3 regions of the Roseibium sp. RKSG952 genome follow, and region 3 is predicted to be linked to each of the others. Evidence: riboswitches for the same ligand, from Rfam matches in the RefSeq annotation. Region 3 holds a riboswitch; each other region holds the start of a gene.
The links. Region 3 has a riboswitch for thiamine pyrophosphate ahead of thiC (phosphomethylpyrimidine synthase ThiC). Riboswitches for the same ligand answer to the same signal wherever they lie in the genome.
Positions count from the first base shown of each region.

Region 1: another riboswitch for thiamine pyrophosphate. It lies ahead of thiD (bifunctional hydroxymethylpyrimidine kinase/phosphomethylpyrimidine kinase); the one in region 3 lies ahead of thiC (phosphomethylpyrimidine synthase ThiC).
Region 2: another riboswitch for thiamine pyrophosphate. It lies ahead of thiB (thiamine ABC transporter substrate binding subunit); the one in region 3 lies ahead of thiC (phosphomethylpyrimidine synthase ThiC).

Region 1 is NZ_SMMF01000941.1:44,911-50,574, forward strand. It holds gene dnaK (molecular chaperone DnaK) at 1-1,026, shown strand, start outside; gene dnaJ (molecular chaperone DnaJ) at 1,101-2,249, shown strand; TPP riboswitch at 2,376-2,481, shown strand; gene thiD (bifunctional hydroxymethylpyrimidine kinase/phosphomethylpyrimidine kinase) at 2,524-3,327, shown strand; gene E1297_RS28465 (FAD-dependent oxidoreductase) at 3,324-4,301, shown strand; gene thiS (sulfur carrier protein ThiS) at 4,285-4,479, shown strand; gene E1297_RS28475 (thiazole synthase) at 4,482-5,252, shown strand; gene E1297_RS28480 (thiamine phosphate synthase) at 5,249-5,664, shown strand, end outside.
Region 2 is NZ_SMMF01000960.1:23,946-29,609, forward strand. It holds gene E1297_RS41310 (thiamine/thiamine pyrophosphate ABC transporter permease ThiP) at 1-38, opposite strand, end outside; gene thiB (thiamine ABC transporter substrate binding subunit) at 14-994, opposite strand; TPP riboswitch at 1,027-1,133, opposite strand; gene E1297_RS41320 (VOC family protein) at 1,284-1,661, opposite strand; gene E1297_RS41325 (helix-turn-helix domain-containing protein) at 1,800-2,267, shown strand; gene E1297_RS41330 (glutathione S-transferase) at 2,262-2,918, opposite strand; gene queF (preQ(1) synthase) at 2,997-3,461, opposite strand; gene queE (7-carboxy-7-deazaguanine synthase QueE) at 3,477-4,178, opposite strand; gene queD (6-carboxytetrahydropterin synthase QueD) at 4,175-4,528, opposite strand; gene queC (7-cyano-7-deazaguanine synthase QueC) at 4,528-5,226, opposite strand; gene E1297_RS41355 (heme ABC transporter ATP-binding protein) at 5,429-5,664, opposite strand, start outside.
Region 3 is NZ_SMMF01000715.1:96-4,865, reverse strand. It holds gene thiC (phosphomethylpyrimidine synthase ThiC) at 172-2,001, opposite strand; TPP riboswitch at 2,131-2,231, opposite strand; gene E1297_RS04585 (cysteine hydrolase family protein) at 2,662-3,276, opposite strand; gene E1297_RS04580 (cysteine hydrolase family protein) at 3,269-3,904, opposite strand; gene E1297_RS04575 (helix-turn-helix domain-containing protein) at 4,225-4,731, shown strand.

The sequences.
Region 1 (5,664 bases), on a different contig from region 3:
CTGACCCGTGCCAAGCTGGAATCGCTGGTTGGAGACCTGATCAAGAAGTCGATGAAGCCTTGCCAGGCTGCTCTGAAAGACGCAGGCCTGTCGGCGGGCGATGTGGACGAGGTTGTTCTGGTCGGTGGTATGACCCGGATGCCGAAAGTGATCGAAGAGGTCACCAAGTTCTTCGGTAAAGAGCCGCACAAGGGTGTGAACCCGGACGAAGTTGTTGCCATGGGCGCCGCCATTCAGGCCGGTGTTCTGCAGGGCGACGTCAAAGACGTGGTTCTGCTGGACGTGACCCCGCTGTCGCTGGGCATCGAGACGCTGGGCGGCGTGTTCACCCGCCTAATCGACCGCAACACGACGATCCCGACCAAGAAGTCTCAGGTCTTCTCGACCGCTGAGGACAATCAGAACGCCGTGACCATCCGCTGTTTCCAGGGTGAGCGCGAAATGGCTGCGGACAACAAGATCCTGGGTCAGTTCAATCTGGAAGAGATCCCGCCCGCACCGCGCGGCATGCCTCAGATCGAGGTGACTTTTGACATCGATGCCAACGGCATTGTCTCGGTTTCGGCCAAGGACAAAGGCACCGGCAAAGAGCAGAAGATCACCATCCAGGCCTCGGGCGGTCTGTCGGACGAAGATATCGACAAGATGGTCAAGGACGCCGAGGAAAACGCCGAGGCAGACAAGGCCCGCAAAGAGCTGGTCGAAGCCAAGAACCAGGCCGAAAGCCTTGTCCACGCGACCGAGAAATCGATCGAGGAACATGGCGACAAGGTCGACCCGTCGACCGTCGAAGCGATCGAGCTGGCCGTTGCCGCGCTCAAGGATGAGCTGGAAACGGACAATGCCGACAAGATCAAGTCGGGCATCCAGAACGTGACCGAAGCGGCCATGAAACTGGGCGAAGCCATCTACAAGGCGCAAGCGGAAGAGGGCGAAGATGAGCCTGCCGCCGCAGATGCCGCACCGGGTGATGACGATATTGTCGATGCCGAGTTCGAAGATCTGGACGACGACAAGCGTAACTAACGGGTAACCGGGCCAATTTGGGCCGGTCCGGTTGCCGGGCCGGCCCGATTACGTTGAGGCATAAGGAAATACTGATGTCAAAACGCGACTATTACGAAGTGCTCGGCGTGTCCAAGAGCGCTTCGTCGGATGAAATCAAAAAGGGCTTTCGCAAAAAAGCCAAAGAGCTTCATCCAGACCGCAACAAGGACAATCCGGATGCTGAAGCGCAGTTCAAAGAGGCCAACGAGGCCTATGATGTGCTGCGTGATGCCGACAAAAAAGCTGCTTATGACCGCTTCGGTCATGCTGCGTTTGAGAATGGCATGGGTGGCGGTGGTCGTCCCGGTGGCGGATTTGGCTCTGGTGATTTCTCCAGCGCGTTTTCGGATGTCTTCGACGATCTGTTCGGCGATTTCATGGGTGGCCAGCGTGGTGGCGGCGGTGGACGTCGCGCGGCACGTGGATCGGACCTGCGCTACAACCTGCGCGTAACGCTGGAAGAAGCCTATTCCGGCCTGCAGAAAACTATCAATGTACCCACTGCCGTGGCCTGTTCATCCTGTGATGGCACCGGTGCGGAAAGTGGTGTTGAGCCAACAACCTGTCCGACCTGTTCGGGTATGGGCAAGGTGCGGGCGCAACAGGGCTTCTTCACGGTCGAACGAACCTGTCCGACCTGTTCGGGCCTCGGTCAGATCATCAAGAACCCCTGTAAATCCTGCAACGGCGCGGGCCGTGTTGAAAAAGAGCGTGCTCTTTCGGTCAATATCCCTGCTGGTGTTGAGACCGGTACTCGTATCCGCCTAGCTGGCGAGGGTGAGGCCGGAATGCGCGGTGGCCCTCCGGGTGATCTCTACATATTTGTCGAAGTCGCGCAGCATCAGCTGTTCGAGCGTGACAGCATAAACCTTTACTGCCGCGTTCCGGTAAGCATGGCCAAGGCCGCGCTGGGCGGTTCGATCGAAGTACCGACCATCGATGGTGGTCGTGGTCGCGTGCAGATCCCGGCCGGCAGCCAGTCTGGCCGCCAGATGCGTCTGCGTAGCAAGGGTATGCCCGCGCTGCGTGGTGGCGGAGTTGGCGACATGTTCATCGAACTGGCCGTCGAGACCCCGGTGAACCTGACCAGCCGTCAAAAAGAACTACTGCGTGAGTTCGAGGATCTGGGCGAAGACAACCATCCGGAGTCAAAGAGCTTTTTCTCATCAGTCAAATCCTTTTGGGATGGGATGAAGGGCTAAGAGCCCAGCAATCAAGAATGTCAGGCCGGTTCGTCAGAGCCGGCTTTTTTGTTCCTTAGGTCCAGTTTGATCTGAAACCGGCTCAGATTGGCCCTTGAAACCCGGTCCAAGCCCTGAGATTGTCCGCCCGAACCGTTGGGGTGCCCTGTCTTAGGGCTGAGAGGCGTGAATGCGCTAACCCATCGAACCTGATCCGGGCAATACCGGCGTAGGGAACGGTCTTAGTGCACAGACGTTTTCCATGCCCGTTGCCCTTTGAATATGGAGCAACGACATGGCGCATATCGCCCTGACAATCGCAGGATCGGACAGCGGAGGTGGTGCCGGAATTCAGGCCGACCTCAAGGCGATGTCTGCGCTGGGTGTCTATGGCGCCAGCGTTCTGACTGCAGTGACGGCGCAAAACACTCAGGCGGTGACCGCGGTACACGGCATTCCATTGGAGGTGATCTCCGCGCAGATCGAAGCGGTTCTGAGCGACCTCGACGTCGGTGCGATCAAAATCGGGATGTTGGCAACGCCCGAAATCATCCAGACAGTGGCTCAGGGGATTTCTGGTTTCGAAGGTCCGGTGGTGCTCGACCCGGTGATGGTCGCTAAATCCGGTGACGCCTTGTTGGCTGCTGAGGCGGTTCAGACCTTGCGTGACGTGCTGTTGCCCCGTGCAACGGTGATAACGCCCAACCTGCCCGAAGCTGCCTGTCTGCTGGAACAAACCGCAGCCAGAACGCCCGAAGATATGATCGCCCAAGGTCTTGGCCTTTGTGAGATGGGTGCACGTGCCGTTCTGATGAAGGGCGGTCATGGAGAGGGCGAAATCTGCCACGACTTACTGATTGATGCGTCGGGTAAAGTGGCTGATTTCAAAGCGCCTCGCAAATCCACAAGAAACACCCACGGCACCGGGTGCACTTTGTCATCCTCGATTGCCGCCGGACTTGCACAGGGATTGAACCTGACAGAAGCAGTGACTCAGGCGCATGGATATCTGCAGGGCGCAATTGCCCGCGCGGATGACCTTTGCATAGGGCAGGGCCATGGTCCGGTGCACCATTTCCATCAGGTCTGGTCGGCGTGACGGTCTGGTCGGTCATAGGTGCCGGTGTTGCCGGTCTGGCGGTTGCAAGCGAACTGGTTTCCCGTGGCGCACGTGTTCAGGTCTTTGATCCTGGCGGCCCGCCTGGCCCACATGGGTGTTCCTGGTGGGCTGGTGGCATGCTGGCACCATGGTGCGAATACGAGAACGCCGAGGAACCTGTGCTGCGACTGGGTCAGCAGGCCATCGATTGGTGGGCGGACCGGACGCAGGTACACAGACAAGGTACCCTCGTTGTTGCCAATGTCCGGGATTTGCCGGATCTGCGTCGTTTCGCGTGTCGTACCGAAGGTTTTGAACAGGTCGGACAGGCAAAAATCGCTTTATTAGAGCCTGATTTACATGGATTCGGAAAGGGTTTGCATTTTAGCGCAGAGGCGCATGTCGATCCCCGGCAGGCGCTGAACGATCTTTATCGTCAGCTGCGCGAACAGGGGGTGGAGTTTCATCAGAAACTCGCACCTGCGAAGTTGGAGAATGCAATCGACTGCCGCGGGCTGCATGCGCGTGAGTACTTGCACGATCTGCGCGGCGTGAAGGGTGAGATGTTGGTGATCCGCTGCCCGGATGTGGCGTTGAACCGCCCCGTACGCCTGCTGCATCCACGCATGCCGCTATACATCGTGCCGCGCGGCGACGGCATCTACATGCTGGGCGCGACGATGATCGAATCCGAGGACAGCAGCCGCATCACTGCGCGTTCGATGCTGGAGCTGCTGAGCGCGGCCTATGCCCTGAATCCGGCCTTCGGAGAAGCTGAGGTCTTGGAAATCGGTGTCGATCTTCGCCCAGCCTTTCCCGACAACTTGCCACGCATCCGGCGACTGGGTCGGACAATCTATGCCAATGGCCTCTATCGCCACGGCTATCTGCTGGCGCCTGCATTGGCTCAGGGCGTTGCCGATCTGGCGTTGGAAAACAAACACTCGGAGATGGTTGATGAAGATCGTCCTTAACGGTGAATCGTGCGACGTGCGCGCGGAAACCTTGTCTGAACTACTGAAGGAATGCGGGTTCTCTGGTCGCGTTGCCACGGCAGTGAACGAAGATTTCGTCCCGTCCAGTCTGCGCATTGCCCACAAACTGGCCGAAGGCGACCGGATCGAAGTTGTTGCACCAATGCAGGGGGGCTGAGCATGAAACGGTTTTACGGCACCGATTTACCAAACCCCCTGATGCTGGGAACAGCGCAATATCCCAGCCCTGCCATTCTGGAACAGGCGTTTCGCCAAAGCGCAGCAGGCGTGGCCACGGTTTCGCTCCGCCGTGAAGGGGCGGGCGGCGCGGGACAGACGTTCTGGACCATGATCCGTGAGCTTGGCGTGCTGGTTTTGCCGAACACGGCTGGATGCCACACGGTCAAAGAGGCAGTTACCACGGCTCATATGGCACGTGAGGTGTTTGATACGCCCTGGATCAAGCTGGAACTGATCGGTCACACGGACAGCCTGCAGCCGGATGTGTTTCAGCTGGTCGAGGCCGCTCGTATCCTGACCGAGGATGGGTTTCAGGTGTTCCCTTACACAACGGACGATCTGATCGTCGGAGAACGCTTGCTGGCCGCCGGCTGCGAGGTCCTGATGCCCTGGGGCGCGCCAATCGGGTCAGGTCGCGGGCTGAACAACGAATACGCATTGCGTGCCATGCGCTCTGAATTCCCGGATGTGCCCTTGGTTGTTGATGCAGGCATCGGTCTGCCAAGCCATGCGGCGCATGCAATGGAGCTGGGCTTTGATGCCGTCCTTCTGAACACAGCCGTTGCCCGTGCCGGCGATCCGGCTGCGATGGCCAAGGCGATGGCGCTGGCGGTTCAGGCCGGACAATTGGCCCATCAGGCCGATCCGATCGAAGCGCGCGACATGGCCGAGGCCTCTACTCCCGTTATTGGAAAGGCGTTCCTGTCATGACCCTTGATCGATTTTATCCAATCTTTGATCACTCTGACTGGTTGCGCCGAATGCTGCCTTTGGGCGTCAAGCTGGTACAGCTGCGCATCAAGGATCAGCCAGACGACGTCGTGTGTCGCGAAGTTGAAGTGTCACAAGCCTTGTGTCGCGAACATGGTGCTGTGCTGGTGGTAAATGACTACTGGCAGGCAGCTATCGAAGCAGGCTGTGACTGGATCCACCTGGGTCAGGAAGATCTGGATGACGCCGATCTCAGGGCGATCCGCAAGGCCGGTCTGAAACTGGGTGTTTCAACCCATGATGATGACGAGCTCGAGCGCGTCCTGGCAATGGGCCCGGATTATGTCGCGCTGGGCCCTGTATACCCGACCATCCTGAAAAAGATGAAATGGCATCAACAGGGCTTGCCGCG
Region 2 (5,664 bases), on a different contig from region 3:
CCCGGCAATGGGCTTACTGGCTGAGCGCGCTCAACCATTCTGCAAGTGCCTGATCCCGCACGTCGGCGGCTTCATCGGGTGAAAAGAGCAGAGCCTTTTCCGGAATGGTCAGGGTTTCAAACCCTTCGGGCAACCCAGCTGCCGGGGTCACTGCCGGGTACATCCAGTTGGTTGTAGGAATGATCTGCTGGAACGCATCCGAAACCATGAATTCCAGGAATTGATCCGCCAGTTCCGGCTGATCAGTCCCGGCGAGTTTCCCTGCCACTTCAACCTGCATGTAATTGCCTTCGTCAAAGACAGCTGCCGATTTCGAAGCGTCTTCTTCAGCGATCAGGTGATAGGCCGGAGAGGTGGTATAGCTGAGGACCATATCCGATTCACCTTCGAGGAACAGGCCATAGGCCTCGGACCACCCTTTGGTGACTGTTACGATATTGTCTGCAAGACCAGCCCAGATTTCGGGTGCCTCGTCGCCATAGGCCGCCTTCACCCACAACAACAGACCAAGGCCGGGTGTGGAAGAACGTGGATCCTGAATGATGATCTTTGTCTCGCTGTTCGCCAATTCACGGAAATTCGCTGGGGCCGAGTAATCGGCGTTGTGAACAAATGCGAAATAGCCCCAGTCGTAGGGCGCAAAAACGTCGTCGGTCCATTCAATCGGCAGCGCGTAGTCAGCTGTAACGGAACTGGGTGCAAACAGACCGGTTTCCTTGGCTGCATTGATCAGACTGGTATCCAGTCCCAGCACCACGTCAGCTTCCGAGTTTTCGCCCTCAAGCCGGATACGTGACAGCAGGGCGGCGCCATCTTCAACGCCAACAAGATTCAGATCGCAATTGCAGACCGCTTCAAAAGCTTCTTCGACCTGCGGACCCGGACCCCAGTCCGAGACAAAGCTGTCATAGGTGTATACGGTCAGCTGAGGTTTGTCGGCGGCAATAGCCGAAGTTGCACTCAGTAATCCCGCAGCAATCAGCAGATGTTTCATATCATCCTCCATTGCGGCGAGAGGGTAAGGATGGATGAAACCGTCACCTTTCCCTCCGCCGGTTCTAGCCGGTTCAGGTTCAACGGGTTCGCCTGATAGGCATCTCAGCGCGGCAGGCCACGCACCCCGAGGTGAAGCTGTGATTAGGAGGATGGAGACCCGATTACAACTATAATCGCGTCACCCAGGGTGCACGAACCGAAAGGTAGCGCTCACAAATTGCTCATATCTGACATTAATTGCAGACCGTTGCCGCAACTTCGGCAACGATCCTTGGGTCTACAATTCCTCAGGACCCGCCCGTCAAATCTTGGGCAAGCATGAAGGCGTTGCCGTCGGGGTCATAGAATGTCGCCGTCTTGACCATGCCTTCGACTACATCTGTTGGGCCGTCAAACTGAACATCAGCCTGTTCTAGCTTTTGCCTTGCGCTGTCTAGGTCGGCGATGCCGAATACAGGGACGCAGTTTCCGGGCGCGGGTTTGGTGTGCTCACCAAGCCCAAGGGTTACGCCCTTGGTCAGGGTTTCTAGCTCTGACCAACCTGCCTCATCTGCATGATAAAGCGTTTTGAAGCCAAGCATGCTCTCGTACCAATCGGCGCTGGCGTGACGATCCTTAACCGACAGCGCAATTGTTATGGTTTCTTCCAGGGAAATGAGCGGCATCATCTTTCCTTTTAAGGTAAAATATAGTAACTATACTTTATGTACATTGATGCACTTGTCAACATCACTTCGCGGGCGTGGGCCCTGCCCATTCTTTCCAATCTTCACGAAGGTGTCCCTGGGCGGCAGGCGCCATTGTTGGCTGCAACCGGCGCGGGCCGTACGTCATTCTCTCAGAGTGTAGATCATCTCATCCAAATTGGATTGCTTGAGCGAAACCCGGGCTACGGCCATCCGTTGCGACCGGAATTTCGACTGACACAGCGTGGTGCAGTGGCAGCCCGGTTCGCCAATCAGATCCTGTCTGCGACCAGCGAAGATAATCAGGATCTGCTTCGGCGCTCATGGACGTTGCCCGTTCTGGCGACCCTTCATGAACTGAGCCACTTTAACGAGATCAGGCGAAACCTGCTGACGATCACTGATCGCGCCCTCTCACAGTCCTTGCGAATGATGGAGGAGCGGGATTGGGTGCAACGCGACATCGATGATGGCGCACGACCACCCCGCGCGACTTACCATCCGATAAATACCGGTGAAACAATCACAGCAATCACAGGTCCGGTGATTGTGTTCAAAACCGGTTCGCAGTTGCGGCAGTTATAGGTCGGAGACAGCGTCTGAGGTTCCGAACCAAATCGGCACATCATCTTCTGACCAAGGGGCGTATTTGTGCATGATTTGCCCGAAAGTGTCGCTAGTCAGAAATTGGTCCAGCCATCTGATAAGGTTGGGCCAAGGCTGAGCGTCAAACCACACACGGTCAATATTTGCAAACTGGCGCACGAATGGCAGCATTGCCAGATCTGCAATCGTTGGTCGATCTCCGAACAGCCACGCCTGCCCATCCAGTTTTTGGTCAAGGACGGTCAGATAGGTGGCCGCCTTTTGCCGCTCAACCTCTTCGTCCAGATCGGGATATCGCGTGGCGTATTTGGTGTGATCCAGTGCATTCTTGAACGGGCCGTCATTGGTTGAGATCAGCTCCCAACCTTCCTTCGGCATATCGAGCAACTGTTGGGGGTCGCTCTGTTCCAAAGCCCAGATCATGATGTCCAGACTCTCATCCAGAACCTGGTCATTGGTTCGAAGAGCGGGCACTGTCCCAGACGCTGAAGTATCAAGAAAAGCCTGTGGTTTGTCCCGCAGCAGGATCTCACGCAGCTCGACCTTTACACCCGCGCTGACCAGCGCGAGGCGCGCCCTCATCGCATAAGGGCACCGACGAAACGTCCAGAAAACAGGGTGCTGAGCCATATCGCGATCTATCCGGCTTTCTGTGTCATAGTCAAATATGCGGGCGCAGCGCTCGATTGCCTCGCCCGCATCATCAGCTCAGCCGCGCCCGCGATACGGTGGCACTCCCTGATCGGGAATCCAGACGCCTTCGGGCATCGCACCGGTTTGCCAGAACACATCAATCGGAATGCCCCCGCGCGGATACCAGTATCCGCCAATACGCAGCCAGCGGGGTTCGAGGAACTCCGTCAAACGCCGTGCGATCGAGATTGTGCAATCCTCGTGAAATGCACCGTGGTTCCGGAATGAACCCAGGAACAGTTTCAGTGATTTGCTTTCAACCAGCCACTCACCCGGTACATAGTCGATCACCAGATGTGCAAAGTCGGGTTGTCCCGTCATCGGGCAGAGAGAGGTAAATTCGGGTGCCGTAAAGCGAACGTTGTAGTCCACGTCCGCCTGCGGGTTCTGGACACGCTCCAGCTCGGCCTCTTCGGGGCTGGCAGGCATTTGCGTTGCGCCGCCCAGCTGGGTGAGATTGCTGTAGATGCTGTCACTCATGTGTTTCTCCTTTGCTCAGACGCCGCGCTTATTGCCCCAGACAAGTACATGCAGCTGGGGAAGAATACGGGGTCTGAACCATCGTGCGTTCAGTGTTGTGTCGATTAGCCATTCCAATCGTCCTGTCGTTTCACCCAGGTCGATGGGTTCCGTTGGATCGCTGTTCGGATTTCCGGGCTGAAGATAGAGCGGCAGATCCGGATAACGATCTGCGACTTCGCGCGCCCAATCGAAATCAGCACTATCGAAGATCACAATCTTCAGGACGGTACGGGTTGGGCGCGCAGCCAAGCAGGCGTCAAACTGGCTCCAATCCATCATTTCTCCGCTGCTTGGCGGTTTGGGGCTCAGGATCAGCATGTCGAGATCTGAGAACCACGGCTTGGCGATCGAGCCCTGGGTTTCGCAGGCAAATCCGTAGCCATGTTCCTTGCCCAGTGCGATGAGCGGGGCGAAATCCTGAATGGCCGGATTGCCGCCTGACAGCGAAACGGTCAATGGTTGCCCGCCGGACAGGCGTTGGACTTCGGCCCAGACCGTCTCGGCCTTCATCGGGGTCCAGTCTTGACGATAGTCGCTGTCGACTGCATGGGGGCTGTCGCACCACGAACAACGAAAATCACATCCGCCGGACCTGACAAAGACTGTCGGTTCGCCGATCAGTGCGCCTTCGCCCTGTACAGTGGGGCCGAAGATCTCGGATATCCTCAAGCTCATGGTCGATACTCCGCCCAGGTCTTAGGGGTCTCAGACACCTTGACGGCCGCCGTTTCTGGCCAGCGGGCTGAACACCATTCATAGAAGTGACGCGCCAGGTTCTCAGCGGTTGAGATTTCGTTCATCACATCGTTCAGGTGCCGGTGGTCAAAGCTGTCGTCGATATAGGTTTTGAGTGGCTTCAGTTCCTGATAGTCCCGAACAAAACCGTCCCGATTCAATTCGGCTGCGGCCAGTTCGACCACCACGATATAGTTATGCCCATGCAGCCGCGCGCATTGATGCGTTTCGGGCAGGTGGCCCAGCTGATGTGAGGCAGAGAAGTGAAACTCTTTGGTGATCCGGAACATCAGTCTTGCTTTCCTTCAATCGCCGCGCGCCAGAAATCGGGGTCTTCATAAAGGGTCGGGTCAGCTACACCGGCAAGATCGAATGCTTCGCGCCGCTCCACACAGGTGCCGCAACGACCACAGTGGCTTTCTCCGCCTTTGTAGCAGGACCACGTCTGATCAAATGGTGTGTTAACCCGTGCACCTTCGGCAACGATGTCAGCCTTGGAACGATGCACGAAGGGGACGTACAACGAGACATCTGCGTAGCCATCAAGAGCCGCGCGTTGCATCGCATCGAACGCATCCGTGAATGCAGGACGGCAATCGGGATAGATGAAGTGATCCCCGCCATGCACCGCAGCTGCAACGGCGTCGTCACCCGCAGCAGCGGCGACACCATATGCGATGGTCAGCATGATCGCATTGCGGTTCGGCACCACTGTGACTTTCATCGTGTCTTCGGCGTAATGGCCGTCTGGTACATCCAGGTCATCCGTCAGCGCAGAACCAGTCAGCGATGCCCCGACGGATCGCAGATCAATCACGTGATGGGGTACGTTCAGACGCTCGGAACAGGCGGCGGCAAAGGCCAGTTCTTTGTTGTGCCGCTGGCCATAGTCAAATGACACAAGACGCGACAATTGTCCGTCATTCGCCAGAACGTGAGCAAGCGAAACGGAATCGAGCCCGCCGGAGCAGACCAATGTAGTCTTCATGATTTTCAGTCCTTGTTTTGATACCCGGGTAGGCTGCGACCGGTGGCCGGGACGCATAGGAGCAAACCGCGCAGAATGCAATGCACTTTGCGTTGAGCCTTGGGGGCAGTTTTGGCTGCTATCCGCGATAAACCGGGTTTGGATACCAGGACGTGTAGGGTCGCGGTCCCGAATGCAGGTGATCGCGATCAAACTAGGTCTGTCAGGTGTTCTGGTACATGGCCTGTGGCAGTACGAAGGGCACCTGAGTCGGGGGTGTTTTATTCATCTGCAAATTGATGCCGTAGACATCCCGCATCATGTCGTCGTTCAATACCTCCGACGGTGCACCCGATCCCCAAACGCGGCCTTGCGAAAGCACGTAGATTGTATCCGCAAACAAAGCTGTCAGATTGAGGTCATGCATCACCACCACCACACCGCCGCCTCGCGATGCAA
Region 3 (4,770 bases):
CGGTTTGTGCCTCCCTCTGGCAAAGATAGTCATTCACTGAATGCTGCGCGAATTGATCTGGATGATTTTTAAAGAAGTTGAAACCGGTATCTAGGGAAAACCCAAACCGGCACCGGTTGAAATTCTGAAGTTCCCCGCAGCGAAAGCGCTGCGGGGAACAGCCGTGGTCTTCTATCCGGCTTTGGCCGGTTCCGTCACGGGCATGTAGCGATCTCCGCCGGTGCGGTACTTTTGTGCCATCGCTTCCATGCCCTCTTTCTGGGCTTCGGTCCTGATGTCGTGGGAGATCCGCATGGAGCAGAATTTCGGCCCGCACATGGAGCAGAAATGGGCCACCTTATGTGCTTCCTTCGGCAGGGTCTGGTCGTGAAAATCGCGCGCGGTTTCCGGATCGAGCGCCAGGTTGAACTGATCTTCCCAACGAAACTCGAAACGCGCCCGTGACAGTGCGTCGTCACGCGCCTGTGCTCCCGGCAGTCCTTTGGCGAGGTCGGCGGCATGGGCTGCGATCTTGTATGTGATCACGCCGGTCTTGACGTCTTCGCGATCCGGCAGACCGAGATGTTCTTTCGGCGTGACATAACACAGCATGGCGCAGCCATACCAGCCGATCATCGCAGCCCCTATGGCGCTGGTGATGTGATCGTAACCAGGTGCGATATCGGTCGTCAGCGGGCCCAGGGTATAGAACGGGGCCTCGTGGCAGCACTCAAGCTGCTTGTCCATGTTTTCCTTGATCTTGTGCATGGCGACGTGGCCCGGCCCCTCGATCATCACCTGACAGTCCTTGGCCCACGCAATCTTGGTGAGTTCGCCAAGGGTTTCCAGTTCGGCAAACTGGGCTTCGTCATTGGCATCGGCAATGGACCCCGGCCTCAGGCCGTCGCCCAAAGAAAAGCTGACATCATAGGCGCGGCAAATGTCGCAGATCTCGTCGAACCGCTCGTAAAGAAAGCTCTCCCTGTGGTGGTGCAGACACCATTTGGCAATGATCGAGCCGCCGCGCGACACGATCCCGGTTACCCGCTTGACCGTCATCGGAACCATGTGCAAGCGCACGCCTGCGTGAATGGTGAAGTAGTCGACGCCCTGTTCGGCCTGTTCGATCAGCGTGTCGCGGAATACGTCCCAGGTCAGGTCCTCGGCGATGCCCTTGACCTTCTCCAGCGCCTGATAGATCGGTACGGTGCCAATCGGCACCGGCGAATTGCGCAGGATCCATTCCCGTGTGTTGTGAATGTTGCGGCCGGTCGACAGATCCATCACCGTGTCGGCACCCCAGCGGGTTGCCCAGACCATCTTTTCGACCTCTTCCTCCATGGATGAGGTGACGGCAGAGGTACCGATATTGGCATTGATCTTGACCCGGAAGTTCCGGCCGATGATCATCGGCTCCAGTTCCGGGTGGTTGATGTTGGCGGGCAGGATTGCGCGGCCTGCCGCGATTTCCTGGCGGACAAATTCAGGCGTGACGATATCGGACAAGTTGGCACCGAACGCTTCGCCGTCGCGTTCGCTGGCCACGGCTTCGCGCTTCAGGTTCTCGCGGATGGCCACGAACTCCATTTCCGGCGTGATCATCCCGGCCCTGGCATAAGCGAGCTGGGTGACAGCCTCCCTCGATACCGCTTTCAGGGGCGCGCGTTTTGCAGGGAATTCTGGGACCAGATGGTCGCCCCGGGCAAAGCCGTTGTCTTCGGGCCTGGTTTCGCGGCCCTCATAACTTTCCGTGTCGCCACGCCGGGCAATCCAGTCCGAGCGCAAGGCAGGCAGGCCATTGCGTATAACCGGCACAAATTCCGGATCGGTGTAGGGGCCCGAGCTGTCATAGACCGGAAGCGGCGGTTCGCCGGCGGTCGGATGGGTCGAGATTTCGCGCATGGGCACGCGCACACCGTCATGAAGTGTGCCGTCGACAAAAATCTTTTTCGAAGCGGGAAGGGGGCCTGTTGTGATGGCCGGGACCTTTGACGGGTCCGGGGAAGGAAAATGTGACGTCATGCCGGTGCTCCTCAAGCTGCTGGCTTAAAAAGACACAGCGGACATTTGGCACGGGAAACTGACGGGGCCCCAAGATGATACTTGCGACATGAAACAACCAGACGGACAAACCGTCAGGCTCGGGACCGGGCTTCCTACGCCAGTATCAACTGGGTCAGGTTCAAAGGGTCGCTTCACCGGACATCCGTCCTGTTAGCCTCTCAGTCCCCTAAACGGCGGGACTCCCCTGCAACGCCCCTAGGGTAAGGGCTCGGCGGCTCATCTTCAAGGGTGCTGGAGCTGGTTATGCACGCATTGGTATTTGCGTCCTGCCGCCATGACACAGGAACAGCGGGATTTCTAATGAACTTGCAGATCGAAAATCTCCTGCGCGCAAAACCGGTGAGCTCTATTTAGAAGTGCTGAACGATGTAAGCAGGTCAATCTGAAGCGCTCATTTTTTGGGAAGCCCTTCAAGGCGGACTGTGCCTTGAAAAGCTTACTTTGCGATTTTTGCACAAGGGCTTGAGCGTCAAGGGCGCTGCGCACCGCCAGGCGGTTTTCCGCCGGTTCGCACGGCGTCCAGTTTCTCGAATGATGTCCCGCATCGTCCTTTGAAACTCTCCTGGCCGAACCGGCGGAGAACCAGGTCAAAAAGGTCAATAATTCGAGCGGTTGGTATTACGCCAGAACGTCGCGCTGCCACGATTCTGCAGTCGTGACCTGATGCACCAGCCGGGGCAGGGTGATGCCGAGTGTTGCGGCATGTGCGCCTTTGCTCGTAGCGCCGAATACGTCTGACAGGACCGTTGTATGAAAACCGAGTTCGGATGCGTGGCGCGCCGTTGAGTCTCCCGACAAGTCGGCGAAGGCACCTGCCAGAACCACATGTTCGATGCCGGATTTACTCAGTTGCGTTGCAAGTGTTCCGTCAAAAAACGCGCTCAGGCTTTGTCTTTGGTGTGTCAAAGGACTTTCCCCGTGCCAAAAGGCTGCAGATGTGGTCGCTTCGGCATCGGCTTTCTCAAGAAGGTCGAACAACCGCTTTACGCCGGGGACAAGGTCCCTTGCAGGCCGGCTCCCCCCGAAATCGCTGAAGATGACCGGCATGCCCCGGTGTCTGGCAAAATCCATGATCTGCTTTATCTTGCGGATCAGGCCATCCTGGTCCGCCAGATACGCCGGAATTGCATCGACCATGATCACTGCGGTCTTTCCGGACGGATACTGGCGGTAAGAATCTGTCTTGCGGCGGAGAATGGCCGCATTCATTCGGTTCAGGGCTGCGCTAAGCATGTGCGGGCTCTCTTTCTTCCAGAGCGGCTTCCAGCTCGCCGAGGCTCAATATCTGGTGGCCGAGTTGTTTGTAGGAATGATCGACGGCAGCGGCCTGATCCGCATGCGTCCACGTCGCGACGCACTCCGGCATGAGGGTCACGTGATATCCCAGATCGACCGCGCTGCGGGCGGTGGATTCGATGCATGTGTTTGCAAGCATACCGACGATGATCAGGTGGGTGATGCCGCGTTCCTGAAGCAGGTCCTGGAGGTCCGTGCCGATGAAACCGCTTGAGCAAGCGTGCTCGCTCGCAATGATATCTCCGTCCTTCGGGCGGAAATCCTTATGGAACCGGCCGCCAAACCCGCGTGCGCTGAACATTCTGAACACGCCCTGAAGGTACTGCGAGGGATGCAGGTATTTGCGGTCCGGGCGCTTGCCGCCCCGGTACCTTTCATGGGGGGCAAAGACCACCTGAATACCGCGGGAGCGGACCAAACGCAGGGTTTGGCCCATCTTCTCTTGAAGGCGCGTCTCCCTGGTGACTTGCCGCAACATCGGCCAGGCTTTTCCAAAGGGGGAGAGAAAGTCATTCAACGGGTCGACAACGAGGCATGCGGTCTTTGCGATTGAATAGGTCATCATGCGCGGGTCCTGATTGATTGCTGCAGGGCATTCCGATGGGTCCGGAGATCGGTTTATCTGACTTCAAAATATGTAGCAAGGTATTTTTGAACAGTGTAATGGATTAAGCCTGAGGGGACGGGTGCCGATCCGGATTGGCTGCAGCAGTGCAGGCATGAGGCAAGAAGGCGAGGCCTTTTTAAGGAAACCGGGCGCAAAGGGACTTCAAGAAAACCGTGGACCTGGAAACCGGACCGGAATTACAGAGGCATCTGCATCTTGCTGTTGGCGGAGGAACAGTCCGGATGCGTTTGCGATGGAAATCACCAAGAGGGGATGTGATGACGACGGATTGGCGCGACGTGGATACGACTTACTGCGGGGTCGGCGCTTGCGCCGATATTCTTTCCGACCGCTGGTCGATTCTGATTTTGCGAGACATTCTGGCAGGCGTGACGCGGTTCAGAGAACTTCAGGGACATATCGGCATTTCGCCAGCCGGATTGTCGAAACGGCTGAAGCAACTGGCTGAGGCCGGTATTGTCGTCACCAAAGACTATCAGGAGCCGGGCCAGCGCAAGCACGCCGAGTATCAGATCACGGAGCGTGGATACGGTTTGGTTCCGGCCATCGTATCATTCGGGCAGTTCGGGTATGATCACCTGGTTCCGCCTGAAGTGTCACCGTTCCGCTATGTCGACCGGAACACAGGTCAAGCCGTTCGCGTGGAATTGGTTCGTGAGGATGGGCAAGTGATAAAGCTGGAGGATTTGCAACTCGATATATCGGAGGACGCGATCAAGCCCGGGTTTCATGCGCCTACCAGCCGCAACCGCCAGCCGGAGTGACTTTTCGCTTGAGCGTGGCGGGCCTGACCGCACTCATGC